DNA from 4 places in the Asaia bogorensis NBRC 16594 genome. Region 2 is predicted to be linked to each of the others. Evidence: predicted binding sites of a transcription regulator. Region 2 holds the regulator's gene; each other region holds the start of a gene.
The links. The regulator LexA, encoded in region 2, represses DNA repair genes until DNA is damaged. The targets are predictions, from matches to a motif close to TGTTCTANNTANGTTC.

Region 1: Asbog_RS14470 (ImuA family protein) is a predicted target of LexA. The motif match lies at 1,955-1,970, and genes of this name have one in related genera.
Region 3: radA (DNA repair protein RadA) is a predicted target of LexA. The motif match lies at 3,298-3,313, and genes of this name have one in related genera.
Region 4: recA (recombinase RecA) is a predicted target of LexA. The motif match lies at 2,343-2,358, and genes of this name have one in related genera.

The regions. Positions count from the first base shown of each region.
Region 1 is NZ_AP014690.1:591,484-596,897, forward strand. Features, by position in the region: gene Asbog_RS02670 (DUF2961 domain-containing protein) at 1-915, opposite strand, end outside; gene Asbog_RS02675 (hypothetical protein) at 920-1,822, opposite strand; gene Asbog_RS14470 (ImuA family protein) at 2,004-2,837, shown strand; gene Asbog_RS02685 (Y-family DNA polymerase) at 2,728-4,287, shown strand; gene Asbog_RS02690 (hypothetical protein) at 4,287-4,550, shown strand; gene Asbog_RS02695 (error-prone DNA polymerase) at 4,547-5,414, shown strand, end outside.
Region 2 is NZ_AP014690.1:1,348,594-1,354,007, forward strand. Features, by position in the region: gene uvrC (excinuclease ABC subunit UvrC) at 1-237, shown strand, start outside; gene pgsA (CDP-diacylglycerol--glycerol-3-phosphate 3-phosphatidyltransferase) at 338-943, shown strand; gene Asbog_RS06025 (hypothetical protein) at 1,184-1,588, shown strand; gene lexA (transcriptional repressor LexA) at 2,702-3,421, opposite strand; gene rpmG (50S ribosomal protein L33) at 3,658-3,825, shown strand; gene Asbog_RS06045 (FtsB family cell division protein) at 4,220-4,549, opposite strand; gene eno (phosphopyruvate hydratase) at 4,680-5,414, opposite strand, start outside.
Region 3 is NZ_AP014690.1:406,678-412,091, forward strand. Features, by position in the region: gene Asbog_RS01860 (M3 family metallopeptidase) at 1-840, opposite strand, end outside; gene Asbog_RS01865 (IMPACT family protein) at 924-1,553, opposite strand; gene radA (DNA repair protein RadA) at 1,864-3,246, opposite strand; gene Asbog_RS01875 (ABC transporter ATP-binding protein) at 3,459-4,247, opposite strand; gene Asbog_RS01880 (MlaE family ABC transporter permease) at 4,244-5,029, opposite strand; gene Asbog_RS01885 (head GIN domain-containing protein) at 5,252-5,414, opposite strand, start outside.
Region 4 is NZ_AP014690.1:451,164-456,577, forward strand. Features, by position in the region: gene Asbog_RS02055 (DsbA family protein) at 1-556, opposite strand, end outside; gene Asbog_RS02060 (gamma-glutamyltransferase) at 778-2,211, shown strand; gene recA (recombinase RecA) at 2,453-3,493, shown strand; gene Asbog_RS02070 (alpha-E domain-containing protein) at 3,659-4,699, opposite strand; gene Asbog_RS02075 (circularly permuted type 2 ATP-grasp protein) at 4,696-5,414, opposite strand, start outside.

The DNA.
Region 1 (5,414 bases), 760 kb from region 2:
ACGATCGCCACACTGCCATGTGACACGCAGATGATGCGTAAATCTTATTGGATCGTCCTGATGCCATCGCCAGGCCGAGACCTGATCACTGGTGATACCTGGGCCACTTGCGCCTGCATAACGGTTGTAGAAGACACCAAAGCTGTCGCTGGAAAAAGGAGCGTCCTGAAAATTGAACGATGATCCGAAATAATCTTCAGTGCCAGAGGACTCGTACTGGGGATCAGTCGCCCCATCGATGTAGTAGCGAAAATTACCTTCTATGCAGTTCTCGTTGGTTCCAGGCTGATCGTTATGCCGATCCATAAAAAATTGTAGTCCGGCCAGCCGCCCTGGTCCATTGACGTCAAGAAGAGTCATCTCCTCATAGGGGTGAACGGCAATCTGCCCCCGGTACTGATCGCCTCCACTGACTGTGTGGAGTTCCTCCGTTGGCCGCGTGGAGGGATCTGACTCGCCCTGCAGCCAGCCCCATAATTTAAGGGGATGCAGGCCTCCGTTGTGAAAAAGGGCGTGAAGGCTTTTACGATAGGGTATTCTGAGGTTGAGCGTACAGCCCAAGCGACCGATCGAACTCGAGCAGGAGACAGCACGTGAATGGAAACGTGTTGCCCCATACGTCCCTGAAAGCCCCAGAGAAAGCACGACACTGGGTGTTTTCTCGCCATCAACCTCAAAAGAGAGACTGGAAAGATCAACGTCAGGGCCTTCCCCAGCCAAAGCGATATTAATGATTTTCACGTTGCCAGCATCATCATGTCGCACCGCTAGGGGGAGGTCGTGCCCTGGTGCGACGACCACACGTTCCCAATGCGATGACCATACAGACGGTTGAGCCACCCCTGTTTTGATTGAACAAATGATCAGGACAGGGGTAATCCAGAAACGTATCCAAGGCAGGATGTCTGAGCTCATATGGTCAAAAAAGTCCCATACGGTCGAAATGGTTGAGCATGTAAATGGTTGGAATGCCATCAACAATATCAGGTTGGTGTAGATATTCCCAAGTATAGACCCAGACTGGACTGTAGTTTCTATAATCTCTTATCGATAGAAGGTGGGTATAAAGCAATGACTCTGGTTTGAAGTTGTCAGTAATGAACTTGAAGTCAAATACCTCATAGCCCTTCTTTATATAGAGCCAATAATGGAATATTTGATGTTCAAAGTCCTCGTATCGAACGATCTCTAGGAATTTTGCGAAAGAACCATATCTTCCAGATAGATAATCAAAAAACTCGCCTAGATCTGTGCTTTCATAGTAGGGCGCATCGAAAAACCATGTGTAAAGAATATCACCTTCGGAATTTTTCAGACCGTCTGTTTCCTCGCCGTCAAAATGCCGGAGACAATCTGCTGTAATAGCTGAGATCTCATGATGGCGCATGCATGAGCCAACCAGTATTTTCTTCTGGTAGTTCTTTTGCATGACATCGAAGATATCGCTCATATCCTTGACGGCAGCCGTATCTCCGTCAACGCTCGAAATTCGCTCATATCCCTGCTCATATGCCCATTTCAGCAGGACAAACTTCTTGATGTTTACGATACACCGATCCTTGTTGTGTATATACCGTGAAACAGCTTCTTCAGATTTTGCTACCCGGTGCAGATAACTATCAATATTAATAATGACGATATTTATTTCTTTTGAGAGTGAAGGCACCATCCGCGCAAACCGACGGTATTCCTCCTCATTGGAAGCGCCGAGTATGATATCAAAACTACAGTTACGTGTGCGAGACTCGATAGAATTAATGAACGAAATGAGCCAATTCATTTTGGGCAGATTGCAGGGTATTACAAAGCAGTCACGTTTCATTTTTTGTCTCGCCGTATCCTTTATTTTCTTTAGCTCATAATCGAAACTACGTCTGATAGAAATACACAGTGTATCGAGGCAAAAAAAGTAATCTGCCGCTCCTTGTCTGAGGCAAGCTGCTCACTGATTCATTGTTCATGTTTTGTTCTTGTGATATCGCTGCCGTGAAAGGGGGTCTTTCATGGCGAGTATGGCTATGTTGCGCGACAGCATCGTGCAGATTGAGCAGCGTTATCAGCGCGGTTTTGCAGCGCTTTACCTACAGACGGGCATGGCTGCCGTTGACGAGGCGCTCAAGGGTGGGCTGCGTCGAGGGGCTGTGCATGAGTTTCTGGGGGAGGGACATGATCAGGGGCTTTGCGCCCGCCCGACGCGTTTCATAGCGCAGATTCTGGCGCGGAGTGCGGGGCCTGTCATCTGGCTTGTGCCTGCCCTCTCCGAGAATCACCCCATAGGGCATCGCGGAGCAGCGCAGGGAAGGGGCGGCAGTTCCGGCTTTACCTCCGTGCCGGTCCTGGCGGGGCTGCGTGATGCCGGGCTGGATGGCGCGCGGCTGCTCTGTGTTGAGGTCGAAGCTGCGCGCCTAGTTGGTACGATGGAAGATGTGCTGCGCACCAGAGGGGTGACAGCCGTTGTGGCTGACCTGCCTGAACCGTTATCCCTTACAGCCTCGCGTCGCCTGCATCTGGCGGCAGAAAAGACGATGGTCACCGGGTTTGTCGTGCATCGTCATGCACAGCCTCTTTCGCCCAATTCCTGCTGGACGCGCTGGCGCATCGGCCCTGCGCGTGCCGATGCGGTCAGGGTGGGGCTGCGCTCTTTCCCCTCTGCTTCGGGGGGGCTGTCCCTTTCCCTTTTGCGACGTCGTGGGGGTGATGCCCTGTTCTGGAGGGTCGGTACAGACCATGATGCGTCGGTTTCTTTCCCTGTGGCTGCCCCACTGGCACACGACCCTCTGGCACAAGGGGCATCCCGAAGCCGACCCCGCCAGACCTCTGGCCCTTTATGGTCGTGAGGGCCAGAGCCGGAAGATCATGGCGGTCAATCAACCGGCCCGGGATTGCGGGGCGGAGAAAGGTCAGTTTCTGGCCATGGCACGCAGTCTTGTGCCGGATCTGGCGACGCATCCCGTTACGCCCGCAGCCGATGCGCGCGCCTTGCACAGGCTGGCATCATGGTGCCGGTGCTTCTCACCTCTTGTCGCGGTCGATTCGCCAGATGGCCTGTGGATCGACAGCACGGGATGCGCCCATCTTTTTGGAGGTGAGGTCGCCATGCTGGAAACCGTAAGGGACAGGCTCATGGCGCAGGGGTATGCCGTTCGTGCAGCCTTGGCCGATACGGCTGGAGCGGCTCATGCTCTGGCCCGCTTCGGCGCAAAGGATCTGCTTTGTATTCCCTCTGGCAGCGTGGCTGCAGCACTCGACTCCCTGCCCGTCGCTGCCTTGCGGCTTGATGACGAGGCACAGTCGCGGCTTGGTCTTCTGGGAATTAGCCGTGTGGCGGATCTGCGTGCCGTGCCGCGTGCTGCGCTGACGCGCCGCTTCGGCAAGGCGGTGCTGTGTCGTCTTGATCAGGCGCTTGGGCACCAGAAAGAAGCTCTGGATTTCGATCAGCCTGCAACAGCCCTGAGCGTTAAGCGCCATCTGATGGAACCAATCGGCACGGCCGAAAGCATCGCGCAGGTTATGGACGTCCTGTGTCAGGATATCGCGACCCTTTTGCAGGAGAGGGGCCTTGGCGCGCGCCGGGTCGACCTGCTTTGCCATCGCGTGGATGACGTGGTTCAGGCAGTGCGGGTGGGAACGGCTGAGCCTGTTAACGAGGCCATGCGCCTGTCCCGCCTGCTTCAGGAGCGTATCGAGACAATCGATCCAGGGTTTGGCATCGAAGTCATGAGCCTGCATGTCGGTCACGCCCAGCCCCGCTCGCCGGTGACAGAGGAAGCCATGTTACCGGAGTCCTCCACAGGAGCGGGCGGGCTTCTTCAGGCAGGTCATCCCCCGGCAGGAGAATCGCTGGTGGTTCTGGCAGAACGACTACGCAACAAGCCGGGTTTGCGAGCGATCTATCATCTGGCGGAAACCGACTCACCCTTCCCCGAGATGGCCCAGACACAAGGCCTTGCGCCTGTTCCATCATTGGAAGGCGTTTTGCGGCGCTCACATTGGCCGCGACCAACCCGGCTTTTTGCACCGCCACGCGCTATCGCCGCGCCAGAACTGACGGACCACGACGCGCCTCAGGGCTTTGTCTGGCAAGGGCAGAAACTGCGTGTTTGCGGGGCTGATGGGCCGGAGCGGCTACATGGTGCCTGGTGGCAGCATCCCGCGCAGGCAGGGGCCATACGCGATTACTGGATTGTGGAAACCGAGCAAGGCGATCGCTTCTGGCTGTTTCGTCGGGGGGACGGTCAGCATCCCTGGTCGGGTGACGGGGCGTGGTTCGTCCACGGGCTGTTCTGATGACACAGGATTTCCCCTCTCCTCCGGTCATGCGTCCTGCCGAGCCCCGCGAGATTGCGGAGGCTCTGACCCATGCCCTGCGTTTTGACGGGCGTCGGCGTGTTCATGATGCTGATGAACTGATGGCGACCCTCGTGGCCGAGCGGCTGGTGGCGCATCTGGCGCGTTGCGGTTTCGTGCTCATGAAACGTGCCGATGCCGTGGCGCATGATACGAGCCGGCATCATCATCCCAATGACAGGGCAAAAGGCGAGGGGGCATGACCACGCCGCTTCATGTCACGTCCTATTATTCCTTTCTGCGTGGCGTAAGTGCGCCGCACGACCTGTTTTCTGTCGCCCAGGCCCAGGGGCACAGGGCGCTCGCGCTGACCGACCGCCATTCGGTGGCCGGCATGGTGCGCGCCCATGATGCCGCGCGTCAGAGCGGTGTAAGGCTGTTGCCGGGCTGTCGGCTCGATCTGCTCGAAGGCTCGACTCTTCTGGCCTATCCTGTTGATCGTGCGGGGTGGGGGGCGCTTTGCGGTCTGTTGACGCTTGGGCACCGCCGGGGTGCGCGGGACGTCTTTTCGCTCGACTGGGGAGATCTGCTCCAGGGGGCACGGGGGCTTATTCTGGTTCTTCTGCCCGATCAGCCCGATGCCCAGGCACAGCAGCAGTTCCAGCATCTGGCCCGGATCGGTGCAGCCAATAGCCAGCCAGTTTATGGCGGGCTTTCGCATCGCAATGCGCCGGGTGACCTGCTGCGCCTGCGGGCGCTGGAGGCACTGGCCGCCTCCTGTGGCGTAGCCGCCGTGGTGACGGGCGATGTGCTCTATCACGAGGCACGCTGCCATGTTTTGCAGGATGTCGTAACTGCCATTCGTGAGAACTGCACGCTCGATACGCTGGGGGAGCGACGTGAAAATCATGGTGACAGGGCCCTCAAGACGCCTGGTGCTGTGGCGCAGCTTTATGAGGCTTTTCCCGAAGCACTGGCCCGCGTGGCCGAGATCGAAGCGCATTGCCGCTTTTCGATGGATGATCTTTGCTACCAGTATCCGCAGGAGACTGACCGGCCGGATGAGACGCCGCAGCAGACCCTCACCCGTCTGGTGCAGGAGGCCCTGCCAAGGCGTTATCCTGCCG
Region 2 (5,414 bases):
CGGGATGAAGCGCACCGCTTCGCCATCACGACGCACAGGGCAGGGCGTAGCAAGGCCATCAAGGTGTCAGAGCTCGATAGCGTGCCGGGTGTTGGTGCCGTGCGCAAGCGCGCCCTTCTGACGCGGTTCGGCTCGGTGCGTGGTGTCCGTGGCGCCAGCCTGGAGGAGCTTGTCTCGGTATCGGGAATCAATTCAGAGACTGCCCGCACGATTTACGAGTTTTTTCACCCGCAATGATGCGCGAGAAGCTATGAAGAACCACCATGAGCGTCCTATCATGGTGCGTAATTTCATCTCCATGTGTTTTCTGACTTGAAGGCAGCTCCGGGAAAGATTCATGCTGACAGATCTGCCCAACATCCTGACCCTGCTGCGTATCGCGTCGATCCCGGTGCTGATCGCGCTGATTGCGTTCAATAATGCCTGGACGGACGGGATTGCCTGCGTGCTGTATATCGCGGCTTGCATTACCGACTATCTGGACGGGATGCTGGCGCGTCGCTGGAAACAGGGGTCGGAACTGGGTCGCATGATGGACCCGATTGCTGACAAGCTGCTCGTGGGGGCCCTGCTGCTCGCTCTGGCGGGATATGGCAGGCTGGTGGACGGTGCCCTGTTTGCAGCAATTATCATTCTCGTGCGGGAGATCATGGTAAGTGGTCTGCGCGAATTCATGGCCAGTCAGCGCGCAACACTCCCTTCGACCCGCCTCGCCAAGTGGAAAACAGGCATCCAGATGGTCGCGATCGGCTGCCTGCTGGCTGGGGACGTCATGCCAAGACAGATCGGGCTCGGTGCGATTTCCTTTACCCATCTTGGTGCAGTGATGCTCTGGGTTTCGGTGGTACCGACGGTGATGAGTGGGTGGGGCTATCTGGTAACCGGTCTCGCAAAAATGCTTGGAACCGGCACAAACGGTTCTTCAGCCAAACTCACGCACTAGTATTGTGCGCTATACATGTTCTGTATCTGGCATTGTCGTCAGGGGCGTCTTAAAAGGGACGCAAAGACATCCCTGGAGTAGATGATGAGAAAGGCCGCTCTTTTAGCGATCCCAGTTTTGTTGAGTGGCTGTTCCGGTCTCGGGAAATCCCTCCATGACACGGTTACCTTGCCGGGTGCCAATCCAAACATGCCGAAGGGCATTTCGGAGAATATGGAGAAGGTCCGCGGGCACGCCTACATGGCGATGCCGCTACTGCCCGAAAACGGAAATGTCTGGCCCGGTGCTCCGCAACCCTTGCCTACCTTGCGCGACGTCGAGGCCTCGCCTAACGGCCTGCGGGATGCCCTGGCAGACACCAACAGCTACTTCGGCTCCATGACGAAAAGCCATGGTGCGAGTAATGGGAGCAGCATCCAGCTGGGAGACGGGGGCACCATCGAGATGGGTGAACATGATGGCGTCGTGAATGGCGTTCGCTCTGCGTCTCGCCCGTCGCTCTCTTCCTCGGTTGAGGATAATGCGCACAAATATCTTGCTCCAAGCCATAGCGGCACCATTGTGATCCCGAATGGTGACGGAACAAGCACCCTTATATCGCCGGACGGTTCGGTGCGCGTCACCAAGGATAAGGCGGCTCACTGACCGGACACTCGGCCTGACCCTGGGTGATCTCCAGGTAAGAAACAGGGCAGGTCGAGTGAGGATTGCCACATGCTGGATTTATGGCCGGTAGAGTGCGCCCGGTTCGGCAACGATTGCGCACGCCCGGCATAGTTTAGTGCGCCTCAAAGAGTGATCAGACACCTCAACGACTGGGCTCGACCAAAAGCCTGCTGTGTTGAGCGCGGGTGATACGGCGACACCGGACCAACCGCAAAGCCCGAGAATGGCCTCTCCATTTCGTATGATCTCGGGCCGGTCATGATGCTGGGAAGAGCAGAGTCCTCGCAGCAGCATGCGGCTGGGTGGCCATTTCGATGGTTCGGCCCGATTACGTCGAAACTTGCATGCGAAAGTCCCGTCCTGCGATCAGAAGGAATTCGGCAAAATGGATGGGTGAGACGTTGCCTCTCTGCTGAGGCGAGGTCTCGTGAACTACTTGAACGCTGATGGGCTGAGGCTTCTGATTATCGAGAGAGGTACGCCTCCGCCTGAGGGTGACACATCGAACTTGATCCATTGTGGCTAACGGCTGCGCTGACGCTTGGTGATCGTAGAGCGCTCCATGATGGAGCGACAGATCACGACGATCTAGGTGTATCGCTCCACACACGCTGTTGCGAGAGGCCTCGCCGCCATATCCTGCTGCGTTTCCGCACTCCCGGCCACGCTCAAGGCGTCAATATAGCAGAGGGCATAGATCTCTGCATCGGAGTTCTTCCACCCCGACACCGGTGCGCGCCCCGCGTTGCCCCACGAGGCCTGACGCGACCCTGGCCCTTCAGCAAATGCAAGCCTCCTGAGCCCGCACGACTTCATGATTGCTCGCCATATCTCTGTTCGAAGTCTGGAGCGATGTACACTTATCCTGGACAGAAGCCCTTTCTTGTCAGGGTCGGGAGGTAGACATCGCTAAGTGCCTGTTTGGAAACTGCGTCTGAGCCCGACAAATGGTCGGGTGGCCCATTTAGCTTTTGCGCAAATGCCCTGATTTCCGCTGCTTCGTGACCGTCAATTGCTCGGTGCAGCTGCCAGGGGCCATTATCAGGGGACTTTCCAAACAGGCTCTATGGGGCTGGGCGGTTATGAGAACGGTCAGTTGTACTGACGGTAAAGCCCGATCAGCACGCCCTGGATGCGGACACGGCTTTGAGGAAATATCTGCGTCTCATAGGCGGGATTGGCAGGCTCCAGAGCAATCGACTGGCCCTTCTGGCGCAGGCGTTTGAGTGTCACCTCCTGATTATCCACCAGCGCCACAACGATCTTGCCGTTCTCCGCCGTCTCGGCCTGGCGAATGATGACGATATCACCGTCGAGGATGCCAGCCTCGATCATCGAATCACCTGATACATGTAGGGCGTAATGCTGCCCGTTAGTGAGTTGCGCCGCGGGGATATCAATCTGCTCTCCCTGATCGCGGAATGCCTCGATTGGCAAGCCGGCGGCGATACGGCCATAGAGCGGCACACCCACGACAGAACTCTGCGAGTCAGCCAAGCTGGAGGCCAGCGGCTTCGCCTGACTGTGAGCAAGGCGGGGAAAAGGACCAGCTTCTACGAGAGTATCACTCGTCACGGCCGTCACAGGCTGCGCCTCAGTGACCGGTAGGCGCAGTATTTCAAGCGCACGGGCCCGGTGATGATGGCGCCGCAGGAATCCACGCTCCTCAAGTGCTGAAATCAGCCGGTGAATGCCGGATTTGGACCGGAGTTCGAGCGCCTCCTTCATTTCGTCAAAAGAAGGCGAAAATCCTGTCCGCTTCAGATAGCCGTCGATATAAAGCAGGAGCTGGTGTTGCTTGCGTGTCAGCATGGGGTCCCTCTCTCCGTGGCGGGGGCGGCACTCGACCGTAACTGCCCGGAATCACAATGTTCTTATTAAGTTCTTGGTTCGATCTCTTCAAGATTTTTTCCCCGGAACATCAAAAATCATCCTCCGTTCGAGCGGAAACACTTGACCCGCGGGCGTAATAGAAGCATTTATGCGCCCAGCTTGAAAACGCTGCCGTTCATGTCGCGCGCAGCGACAGATCAGTTTGCGAGGACCCAATGGCCAAGACCAACGTCATCCAGATCCGTCTCGTTTCGACCGCGGATACCGGATATTTCTATGTCACCAAGAAGAACGCCCGCTCGGCGACCGGCAAGATGGAAGTGCGCAAGTACGACCCCGTCGTCCGCAAGCATGTTGCGTTCCGCGAAGCCAAGATCAAGTAAGATCGGCTGACGCTGACGGAAAAGAAAAGCGGCCTTCGGGCCGCTTTTTTTGTGCCTGCTAGCTGTCGATCGGGGAAAGGGGCGGTCCAGACTTCATGCGGGGCCGTGACTCACCCAGTCGACACCTGGTCCGGCTTGATGGCCGTCAGCTTGAAGGAGAAGTTGGGGAGCACCCTTTTGCAAGCAAGGTTGCCGATGCATATGTCGGCAACGATACGGTAGAAGTGCATGCAGTCCGTTCAGTAAGGCCGTCGTGTTGAACTCAGGCGCGTGGGCGCTGGTTGCGCCGAGATGTATCACCACTTCGTCCCGAGGGCGCGAGCGTTACAGAACCCGCGCTGTTCGGCGTATAGTCACGAAAGATCCGGCAGGAGAAACCCGTCTCTGGGAGTTTTCAGTAGAGCTTTTCGTGCGGGCCATACGGAATGACCGTATCGCCATTACGGGCCAGATTCAGCATGGCGCGTGAGCGCTCATCCAGCATATCGGCGTCCAGGGCGCGCTCGTTCAGGCTGCCGATACGGCGCTTCCAGACGGCCTGTTCAGCGTCCGCATCTTTCTGGGCCTGAAGCGCCTGATCCATCAGTTTGAGCTGCTGGTGATAGGCCTTGATCCCGTGGTCGCCCTGAAGCGCGTTCCAGCCGAAATAGGCTGTGAGACCGAGAAACAGAGCCGGAGGGACAACGGCACGTACAAAACGACGGATAGCACGAACGATCTGCACGGGAACTCCATCAATCCAGTCACAACCTGCCTGAGCTAGACTAGCCTCAGCTTGCGATCGCTGACAATCGTGTAAACGCAATGAGGGAGAGAATGACTCTCTCCCCCATGCTTGCGTAGTGCAAAAAGGCTCAGGCGCGCGGGAGGATCGAGCGGCCTGCGTAACGGGCGGCGGTTGCCAGCTCGTTTTCAATGCGGATCAGCTGATTGTACTTTGCCGTGCGATCCGAGCGTGACAGCGAGCCCGTCTTGATCTGACCGCAATTGGTCGCCACCGCGAGATCAGCAATGATCGAATCTTCAGTCTCACCCGAGCGATGGCTCATGACGCACTTGTAGCCGGCGCGATGCGCGGTTTCCATGGCGCGGAGCGTTTCGGTCAGCGTGCCGATCTGGTTGACCTTCACCAGCAGCGCGTTGGCCGTGTTGTTCTCGATGCCACGCACCAGACGCTCGGTGTTGGTTACGAACAGATCGTCCCCGACGAGCTGCAGCTTGTGGCCAAGCTTTGCTGTCAGCTCTGCCCAGCCTTCCCAGTCGTCTTCTGCAAGGCCGTCTTCGATCGAAACGATCGGATAACGTGCTGCGAGATCGGCCAGGTAGTCGATCATGCCCGAGGAGTCGAGATCGCGGCCTTCGCCGTCCATCTTGTAACGGCCATCGCGATAGAATTCGGTGGCGGCACAATCAAGCGCGAAGGTGACGTCTTCACCGAGGCGGTAACCAGCACCTTCGACCGACTTCGAGATGAAGCCAAGCGCTTCGTCTGCCGACTTCAGACCCGGAGCAAAGCCGCCTTCGTCACCAACATTGGTGTTGTGGCCCGCTGCATGCAGGTTCTTCTTCAGATGAGCGAAGATTTCCGA
Region 3 (5,414 bases), 940 kb from region 2:
GTCGTTGGCGTCGCCCTTTTCCGCACGGGTCCAGCTCTGGTTGAACAGGGCTTCACGCGTGCTACGGTCGCTCAGAGAAGCGAGATCGGGCTGTTGCGTCGTGTTCTGCAGTGGCAGGACATATTTGCCCGACAGCTTGCGCCCTTCAGCGGCCTTCTGGGCAGAGGCAACAGCACCGTCATCGAGCCCGGCGAGCGCCTCTTTCTTGTCCACCACCAGAGCACCGGCCTTGGCGCTGGCAATCAGCTTCTGGTTATAGGTGGTTTCGAGTTTGGAAAGCTGGGTATTGATGGCGCGCAGCTTCTGCTGGTCGGCATGATTCAGCTCAGCGCCCGAATGGACGAATTGCTGGTAGTAAACCTCCAGCAGCATCGCCTGCTCGGCGTTCAGGTTCAGCTTGGCGCGGTTGTCATAAAGGGTTTTGACGCGGTGGAAGAGCTTGGGATTGAGATAGATCTCATCCTGATGCTGGCTGAGCTTGGGCGCTTCCTTGCTGTCGATAGCGTCCATGGCGTCGTCCTTGTCCGCCGAGTAGACACCGTAGAACACGCTCTGGGCGCGGTTCAGCAACTGGCCCGAACGCTCCATGGCGACAATGGTGTTGTCGAAGGTCGGCGCAGCCTTGTTATTGGCGATCGCCTGCATTTCCTTCAGCTGGTCGGCCATGCCCTTTTCAAAGGCCGGCACGTAATCACTGTCCTTGATCTTGTCGAAGGGGGGCGCCTGATAGGGCAGCGGGCTTGCCTGAAACAGCGGGTTGGCAGGGGCAGCCAGCGCTGTGGAAGACAGAAGGGGAAGGGCAACAGCTGCCAGAGCCGCAGCGTGTCTGAAAACGGGCATGAACAAGGATCCTACGATCGTAACATGATATGTTACCGTAGGAAGGAAACGAAGAGGCGTCAAACCGCCTGCATGATGTTCCGCTAACGTACCGGATTATCCTGCTCACCGGGAAGGTCCTGCTCATCATCATCCAGCACGCGGATCGGGCCGCCGCGCAGCAGATCCTGCAGAACAGCCTGCACGACCCCGGAGCGTGAGAGGGGAATGTCGAGCGAGAGCGTGGCCCCGGTCTCATCGAAACAGCAGCTCTCCTGGGTCGCCTCCCACTCCGTCAGTCTGGCCTGAATGATGGGCAGCAGGCTGAACGAGGCATGAAAGCCAAGACGTTGCATTGGCACGATCTCAACCGCCTCGCCCTGTTTCAGGCAGGAAGCCGCTGCCCCGCCATAGGCGCGCACGAGACCGCCAGCGCCCAGCTTGATGCCACCGAACCAGCGCACGACAATGACCGCCACCCGGTCGAATTCCTGTGAGTCGATGGCCTGCAGAATGGGGCGTCCCGCCGTGCCACCCGGCTCGCCATCATCGAAGCTGCGATACCGCCCCCCGATGCGCCATGCCCAGCAATTATGAGTGGCATCTGGCACACGCACGCGCTCGAAAAAAGCCAGTGCCTCGGCTTCATGGGTAATCGGCGCAGCATGGACACGAAACAGGCTCTTCTTGACCACAGTGTCCTGCTGCGTTTCAGCCACCAGAGTTCGGGTCATGCGTCCTAAATCCTGCCTCGCCCTTTTCGGGTTCTGAGTTGCGGTTCTTCTCCGGTCAGGAAGCAGGCCTGAACAGGTTTTGCAAGGGCGGTGGAAACAGGTGTGTCGCGGTCCTGCTCGGGCCACATGATCGTGGCTTTTCAAAAATCCCGTGCTTATGAGGTTGCCTCTGCCATAACGCCGACCTTGGCGCGGTGATTGCGCACGAGGCCTGAAAAGGAGCGGGTGCCCCGGTTACCAGGCAGTCTTTTGCACCTGTTCGGCACATCCTATGCGGACGCTCATTGCCCGACGGCTCAGGACGATGCGCTTATTCGTCAAGCGGCTGGAACAGCTCCACCAGATCGTTAAGATGACCGATTTCTTTCAGCGCCAGACCTTCAGGAGGTTTCGGGCGTGCGCCTCCGCTGGCCACACGCCGGGGGAGGATAGCCTGTGCGAAGCCGAGTTTCTGGGCTTCCTTCAGACGAAGATCCGTTTGCGAGACCTGACGCACCTCACCGGACAGCCCGACCTCGCCGAAATAGGTCGAGCCCGCCGATGTCGGTACGCCCGTCGCGGCCGAGATCAATGCAGCTGCCACCGCCATATCGCAGGCTGGCTCACTGATCCGCAGGCCGCCCGCAATGTTGAGGTGCACATCCATTCCAGCCATCTTGAGGCCGCAGCGGGCTTCAAGAACAGCCAGAAGCATGTTCAGTCGCGCCGTTTCCCACCCGACCACTGCACGTCTGGCTGCGCCTTCACCGGCCTTGGGCGAGACGAGGGCCTGAATTTCCAGCAGGACAGGGCGTGTACCCTCCATGCCCGCAAAAACAGCCGATCCCGCAATATTGCCGCGCCGTTCTGCCAGAAACAGGGCCGAGGGGTTGGGGACTTCCGTTAGCCCTGTATCGGTCATGGCGAACACGCCAATTTCGTCTGTCGCACCAAAGCGGTTCTTGGCGGCGCGCAGGATGCGGAACTGGTGACCGCGATCGCCTTCAAAATACATGACGGCATCGACCATGTGTTCGAGCACGCGTGGGCCTGCCAGCGCCCCTTCCTTGGTGACATGACCGACCAGAACGAGCGAGAACCCGACCGTCTTGGCCAGTCGGATCAGCTCGAAAGCGCAGGCGCGCACCTGAGCGACAGAGCCCGGCGCGCTCTCAATCGTCTCGAGCCACATGGTCTGGATCGAGTCGATAACAACCACATGATGAACGCGGTCCTGCTCCAGCGAACCCGCAATTTCGGACACATTGATACTGGCTGCCAGATCGAGCGTCGGCGCATCGAGTTTCAGGCGGCGCGCGCGCAGGCGTATCTGGTCCACCGCTTCTTCGCCCGACACATACAGAACGCGCCGGCCTGCCTGCGCCAAAGCACAGGTGGCCTGAAGCAGGAGCGTGGATTTGCCAATGCCCGGATCACCGCCCACCAGCACAACAGAGGCCGGAACGAGACCGCCGCCAAGCACACGATCAAATTCGGCAATCGAGGTCTGGATGCGTGGCGGGGGAGTAAGATCGCCATCCAGATGCATGAGCGTGAGGCGACCGGCGCGCTTGCGTGTTTCACGACTGGTAGGCTCGACGGCCTCTTCAACGATGGTGTTCCACTCGCCACAGGCATCGCAGCGACCCGACCATTTGCTGGTGACTGCCCCACAGGCCTGGCATACGAAACGGGCTGTGGGACGCTTGGCCATGAGGAACATCTTCCGGTATGGGGTTCAGATCGGAAGATAGGGCAGATGGGGAAACATAACAAGAACGGGGAGGAGGTTCTTCTTTTCCAAGGGAAAAAGAAGCAAAAAGACTTTCAGATTCTAGTCGGAGAAAAACCGGGGGGGTTTGATCCCCACCACGGGAAAGAGTTTTTTGGTTCTTTTTTGCAAAAAAAAGAACGCTTCTTTATCCTCTAACGCCGCAATTCCATCCCGATCGGTCCGTCCTTGCGCCCATGGGTAAACTGATCGACCATCGCGTTTCCGCTGTCCATCAGTTCTGACGCCAGCCCCTGCCAGACCAGTTTGCCATGATAGAGCATGGCCGCACGGTCGCCGATACGCTGCGCCGAGGCCATGTCATGGGTGATGGCGACAGCGGTTGAGCCAAGGCGTTTGACGCAATCCACGATCAGTCCGTCAATCACAGCCCCCATGATGGGGTCGAGGCCCGTTGTCGGTTCGTCGAAGAACAGGATGTTGGGTGTGCCTGCAATGGCGCGGGCAAGCCCCACGCGCTTTTGCATACCGCCCGACAGCTCGGAAGGCGCGAGTGCTCCTACCGAGGGATCGAGCCCGACCTGCTTGAGAATATCACCGGCCTGGGCACGGGCTTGTGCCGCACTCAAGCGGTGAGCCTTGCCGCGGCCCTTGGCGCGCAGGCCGAACACGATGTTATCGGCCACGCTCATGCTGTCGAACAGGGCAGCATTCTGGAACAGCATGCCAATCTGTTCGACAAGGGCATCGCGTCGTGCGGGGGAGGCGGTAAGCACGCTTTCGCCGTCGATCTCGATCGTGCCGGAATCCGGGGTGATCAGACCGAGGATGCAGCGCAGGAGCACCGATTTTCCACTGCCTGAACCACCGATAATCACCATTGACGTTCCGGCTTCGACATCGAGGTCGATGCCATCCAGTACGGTTTTGGAGCCGAAGGATTTGGTCAGGCCGCGAATGCGGATCTTGGGCAGGGCGCTCATTGGGCGAAGAACAGATCCGTCAGGAGGTAATCGAAAGCGAGAAGCAGGATCGAGGCGGCCACGACCGCAGCCGTGGTGGCCGAACCCACGCCCTCGGCGCCGCCGCGGCTGGTATAGCCATGATAGCAGCCCATCAGGCTGATGATGAACCCGAACACGGCCGCCTTGGAAAGACCGACCAGCACGTCCAGCGGCTTGAGCGCGTTGAACGTGGCAATGATGTAGTTCTGCGGGTCAAAGCCGAGCTTGGAAACCGAAACGGTAAAGCCGCCGAGCACGCCCAGAATATCGGCAATAAGCACCAGAAAGGGCAGGGCCAGCGTACCAGCCAGAAGGCGCGGCGTAACCAGATACTTCATCGGGTCGGTCGAAAGGGTACGCAGCGCGTCGATCTGGTCGGTCACGCGCATGGTGCCGATCTCGGCTGACATGGCCGCACCGACGCGGCCCGCCACCATCAGACCGGCCAGAACCGGGCCAAGTTCACGAACCACGGCCAGAACGACGATGCCTGCAATGGCGCTCTGCACATGGTACTGGGCGAAGCCTGCATAGGACTGAAGCGCGATCACGCCGCCAGAGAAAATCGCGGTCAGCGCCACGACTGGCAGCGAATAGAAGGCGATTTCAATCAGGCTGTTGAAGAACACGCCCCAGTAGAAGGGCGGTCGCAGCAGATGCGACAGGCCTGCCAGGGCAAAAAGCGCCAGAGCACCAGCCTTGCGCACGATGCCGAGAAAGGCACGCCCGATGGCCGCAACGGGATCGAGTAGGAAATTCACGGTCAGCAGCTGCCATCAGGGAAGGTCATGCTTCAAGCCCTAGCCTGCCTGACGCGCTACGTCAAAGCCCTCTGTGACGCGAGGATGCACCCCGATCGTCTGCCTTTCCGCGCATGGCACCTGTGACAAACCGGATTGGGGAGACAGGGTGTGAGAAGGCTGAATTCTGTCAGCCCTGTCAGGCGTTTCCCAAAGGCAGGGCATGTGCGTCAGAAGGGGCGGTCAGGCCCCGTTCTGACGCCGGTCCAGATCGCGAAACTGCGTATGCAGGTGGAAGTCGCGCGAGGTGACGCAGGTCTCAACGGCCCCTACACGCCTGTCGAGCTTTTGCAGACGCTCTGTCAGATCAAGCAACTGCGGAAGCTGGGTTTGTGGCATCGGGTCT
Region 4 (5,414 bases), 900 kb from region 2:
GAGTAGGGGGCGTCGTGTCCTGCATAAGGGCGCGTTTCATCTTTTCGTAGCCGCCCTGCAGCGCGGCGGCGAAAATGGCCTGCGTGTCCAGCACGCTTTTCTCGCTCAGCACCGGTACCAGCTTTTCGACTAGGCGCAGCTTGCTGTCCGATTTCAGAAGGGCATCGACAACGGGCACCATGCTGCGGCAATAGCCGCAGCGCGGGTCGAGAAACTCCACAATGGTCAGATCGCCCTGCGGGTTGCCGCGCACCGTGTAGTCGGGCCCCTTTTGCAGACGCTCACGATCGGAGCGAACATGGGTGAGGGCGTCATCTGCTGCTTTCTGCTGGGCGCCCTGACGCAGGGCTACGATGGCATCGCTCAGAATGCTCGGGTCATTCTTCAGGGCGTCGCGCAGGATCGTCACGATCTCGGCGCGCTGGGCCGGGCTGAAAGACGATTCCGCAGCGGCAGACGCAGTACTGGGGGCAGCAAGGGCCGGAACGGCGGTCGACACGGTCAGACCAAGGGCGAGAAAAGTGCCGGCAAGCCGGGCACGGGTCGGGCGGGTCATGAGGACGATCCTGCTGGTCGTGAAAGACATGGGCGTGAAGAAAACGCGCTCCTGCATAGGCCAGCAAAAGCGATTTCGCAAAACCGGAGCCGGGCGCGCGGTTGCCCATCGTCCGGATCACGGTTAGATGCGTTAACGAACCCAATTTCCAGACAGTTGCTTCTTCGGCCCCCGAAGATACCATCCCTGTCCGGAACAGTAGAGAAAAGGCTTGCCGGGTCATGGAGACACCGCACGTGGCGCATCGTCAGTCGAATGCCCCCTGTCGCCCCGCAGGGCGCTTTGCGCTCAAGGCAGGGTTGCGCCCGGCTTGTGCCCTTACGGCAGCCATGCTGCTCGCCGGGTGCAGCGATGTCGCGCATATCGGTCACAGCCTGTTTGGCAAGACCACCCCCATCGTGACGGGCTATATCGGCACGGTAGTCGCCGATGAGCCACGTGCGGCCCTGATCGGGCGCGATGTGCTGGTGCATGGCGGCAACGCAGCCGATGCTGCGGCTGCGGTGGGGATGGCACTGTCGGTCACCCTGCCATCGCGTGCCTCTCTGGGCGGTGGTGGCGCCTGCCTGGCCACACGCGCCAACGAGGCCCCCCAGGCTTTCGTGTTCCTGCCCGGTTCAGCCAGCGCTTCGGGTGCAGCCACGCGTCAGGCGGCGATACCGATGACGCCGCGTGGGTTGTTCACCATGCAGCTTCGCTACGGCACCGTCGAATTTGCTGATATTCTTGGTCCGTCCGTTCGCCTTGCCCGCAGCGGCACCACAGTCAGCCGCGTGCTGGCCAACGATATTGCTGCGGTACAGAACCCCCTCTTCGCCGATGACGCCGCACGTAGCGTTTTCAGCCGTCCCGATGGCGCGCCGCTGCAAAATGGCGATGCGCTGGTGCAGCCCCAGCTGGCAAGTTTTCTGGAACGCATGACCAATGTTGGTGTGGGCGATCTGTATAACGGGGCGCTTGGCGGGATCTTCGTTGAAGGGGCCAACAAGGCAGGGGGCGGCCTTTCGACCACAGCGTTGCGTAACGCCATGCCAGCGCAGATCGCGCCGCTTCAGGTCGAGCAGGATGGCTATGTGGCCTCGTTCCTGCCGCCGCCTGCTGATGGTGGGCTTGGTGCCGCGGCGGCGTTCCACTCCGGCGCTTCCGCGCAGAGCGTGGTGGCAACGTGGCGCAGCGAAGACCGTCATGGCCTGAGCAATGACGCCCTCCTAAGCGCTGCGCAGACCCTGGTGAATGGCGGATCCAGCCGCGGTGGCTCCCTGCCGTCGCTTCCGGCCTCGACCTCCTTTGTCGTGACAGACAACAAGGGCGGCGCTGTGGCCTGCGCCCTGACCGACAACAATTTGTTCGGCACAGGTCGTATGGCTGAAGGAACGGGCGTGCTGCTGGCTGCGGCACCGGGGCGCTATCCGGCACCGCTTCTGGCTGCTGCCATCGTGCAGCGTCGTGGCACCCTGACTGGTGCCGCCGCCGCCTCCGGTCAGAACGATGCAGCCGATGCGCTGGCTCAGGCTGCACGGGCGATCGTCTCTGGCACGACGGTGCCGCATGAAGGGCAGGGGCGCGTCAATGCCTCGGTTTGCAAGGGCGGCAATTGTCAGGGTGATACCGATCCGCGTGGTGGCGGTCTCTCGGTGGGCAGTGTGAACAACTGATCCTGCGTGATCTCTCGCTTTTGGGCCATCGAGGCCGGATGCGGGAGTATGAATTGTTTGCAGAAACGACACTTATACCCCCTGGAAACAGGGGGTATTTTTTATGTCCGTCCCCTTGTGTAAAAGGGGCGTGATCATGATATGTTCTCAAGAACAAATGTGAACGATCAACACGAATCGCTCCGCCCCGATTGCCGATTTTCATGAGTTCGGCAACACTGGTGTGAGCGGAGGACAGGATATGAGCGTGGACAGGACGAAAGCACTCGAAGGTGCGCTGAGCCAGATCGAACGGGCTTTCGGCAAGGGGTCGATCATGCGCATGGGGCAGCGCCCCAAGGAGCAGGCCGATGTGATCTCCACCGGCTCGCTGGGCCTCGATATCGGCCTCGGTATCGGCGGTCTGCCGCGCGGCCGTATCATCGAGATCTACGGCCCTGAAAGCTCCGGCAAGACGACACTGGCGCTTCATGCTATTGCCGAAGCCCAGAAGAAGGGCGGAACCTGCGCCTTTATCGATGCTGAACATGCGCTCGATCCGGGTTATGCCCGCAAGCTTGGTGTGGATGTCGACAATCTTCTGCTCAGCCAGCCTGACGCTGGTGAACAGGCTCTGGAAATTGCCGATACGCTGGTGCGTTCCGGTGCCGTCGATGTGCTGGTGGTCGACTCCGTGGCGGCACTGGTGCCGCGTGCGGAACTTGAGGGCGATATGGGCGACAGCCATGTCGGTCTTCATGCCCGTCTGATGAGCCAGGCCCTGCGCAAGCTGACTGGCACAGTCTCGCGCTCGAACACGATGGTGATTTTCCTCAACCAGATCCGCATGAAGATCGGCGTGATGTTCGGCAATCCCGAGACCACGACCGGTGGTAACGCGCTCAAATTCTACGCGTCGGTGCGTCTGGATATCCGCCGTATCGGTTCGATCAAGGACCGCGACGAGGTGGTGGGCAACCAGACACGCGTGAAGGTGGTCAAGAACAAGATGGCCCCGCCTTTCCGTCAGGTCGAATTCGACATCATGTACGGCGAGGGCATCAGCAAGGTCGGCGAACTGATCGATCTGGGCGTCAAGGCCAATATCGTCGAGAAATCGGGTGCCTGGTTCTCGTATGATAGCACCCGCGTGGGTCAGGGGCGTGAGAATGCCAAGCAGTTCCTGCGCGATCACCCCGAGATGGCAGCCGATATCGAACGTCGTATCCGCGAGCAGGCAGGCGTGGTGGCTGAGGCCATGATGACCTCGCCGGAAGATCAGGAAGACGAAGCCGAAGCCTGAGTCCCGTCATCCCTGTCGCAGGCAGGGTAGCGCGAGACTGAATTGAAAAGACCCGCTGCATCCCCGGCGATGCAGCGGGTCTTTCTGTGGGTCATTCAGCGCAGACTGCCAGATATCGTACCGGGGGGACTCAACGCCCGCACGGCAAGCTCTCGCTGCCGGTTTTTACGCCTGACCCTGAGACTGGCTGAAGCCTCCGGCATCAAATGACTTGGGGGGCGCCCAATAGGCGGCGGCCAGTTCGTTCTGGCAGATTTCGATCTGTTCCTGAATCCAGTGCATACATTCATGCAGCCCACGAATGATGATTTCCTCGGCTGTCTGGTCATCCAGCATGGCCCGTAATTCGCCAAGGCGCTCCTGCACCGCCGAGCTTTGCTTGCGCAGGTTGTAATGTGTTGCGAGGGCACCCAGGACAGAATCGGCATGACGCAGGTTGAGCGCGAGCGAGCGCGGAAACCCCTCATTCTTGAGCAGGAAACCGACCACATTGGCAGGCGTAGTCGTCACCGGTTTGAGACGGCGAAAGGCGTGATAGGCCGCAGCCGAGCGCAGCACGGACGCCCATTGTGTCATATCGATTTCCGACCCCACCTCGGCAGCATCGGGTAGGAGCGTATGATAGCGCGTGTCGATCAGTCGTGTGATCTGGTCACTGCGCTCCAGATGCCGACCCAGCAGATAGAACAGCCAGGCCTGATCGCGATAGAGCGTCCCTTCCGTCACACCGGCATGAGACTGGCACTCCTGCTTGATGCGGTTGCACAGGGCCGAAAGCCCTGTGCGTCGTATGTCGCCGGGCGTGAGGTCCAGCATCCAGCGCGTGAATACATTGAGCTGCATCCACATTTCGGTCGAGATAAGGGGGCGTGCAGAGCGGGCATTTTCGCGCACGGCGTGGGCCATGGCCCGGATCGAACTCGGGTTGGAGCAATCCGTGATGTAAAAGCACAGATAATCCTCCTCCCTCGCGGCAGGATAGAGGGCGCGAAACCGCTCTTCATCGCTGTTGATGTGAACGATTGAATCCCATACCGGGCGGCCATCGGCACCCCGCACGAAAGCCTCGGTTACTTCGAGCACGCGGGCGAGGTTTTCGATGCGCTCCATATAGCGTGCAAGCCACATCATGTTCTCGGCATAGCGCGAGAGCAGGGTGTTCAGGTCGGGCTGTATGCCTGAGACATAGGGGTTGAAGCGGCTCATGCTGACATCACCCAGGTATCCTTCGAGCCACCTCCCTGCGATGAATTTACCACCAGAGACCCCTTTCGCAACGCGACGCGGGACAGCCCGCCAGGCAGAACCCAGGTAGATTGCCCTGTCACCGCGAAGGGGCGCAGATCGACGTGACGCCCTTCCACACCGGCGGGGCAGAGTGTCGGCACGACAGAAAGATCGATGACGGGCTGGCTGATGTAATTGGCCGGATTTTCGATCAGCTTCTCGCGAAAGGCCTCAAGCTCGCTTTCAGTCGCATGGGGTCCGATGATGAGACCATAGCCTCCGGAATCGCCGACGGGCTTCACCACGAGATTGGCGAGATTATCGAGCGTGTGGGCAAGGCCTTCGGGCTCAGCACAGATGTGGGTTTCCACACTGTCGAGAATAGGATCCTCGTCGAGATAGTAGCGAATGATGCGGGGCATATAGGCATAGATGGCCTTGTCATCGGCCACCCCGGTGCCCAGCGCATTGGCGAGGGTCACATTGCCACGACAATAGGCTTCGACGAGGCCCGGCACACCCAGCAGGCTCTCGGGATTGAAAGCTAGTGGATCAAGGAACGCGTCGTCGATACGGCGGTAGATCGAGTGGACAGGGCGCAGCCCGGCAACGGTGCGCATGAAGACATGATGATCTTCAACCACCAGATCACGCCCCTCGACGAGCGGCACACCCATTTCACGGGCCAGAAACA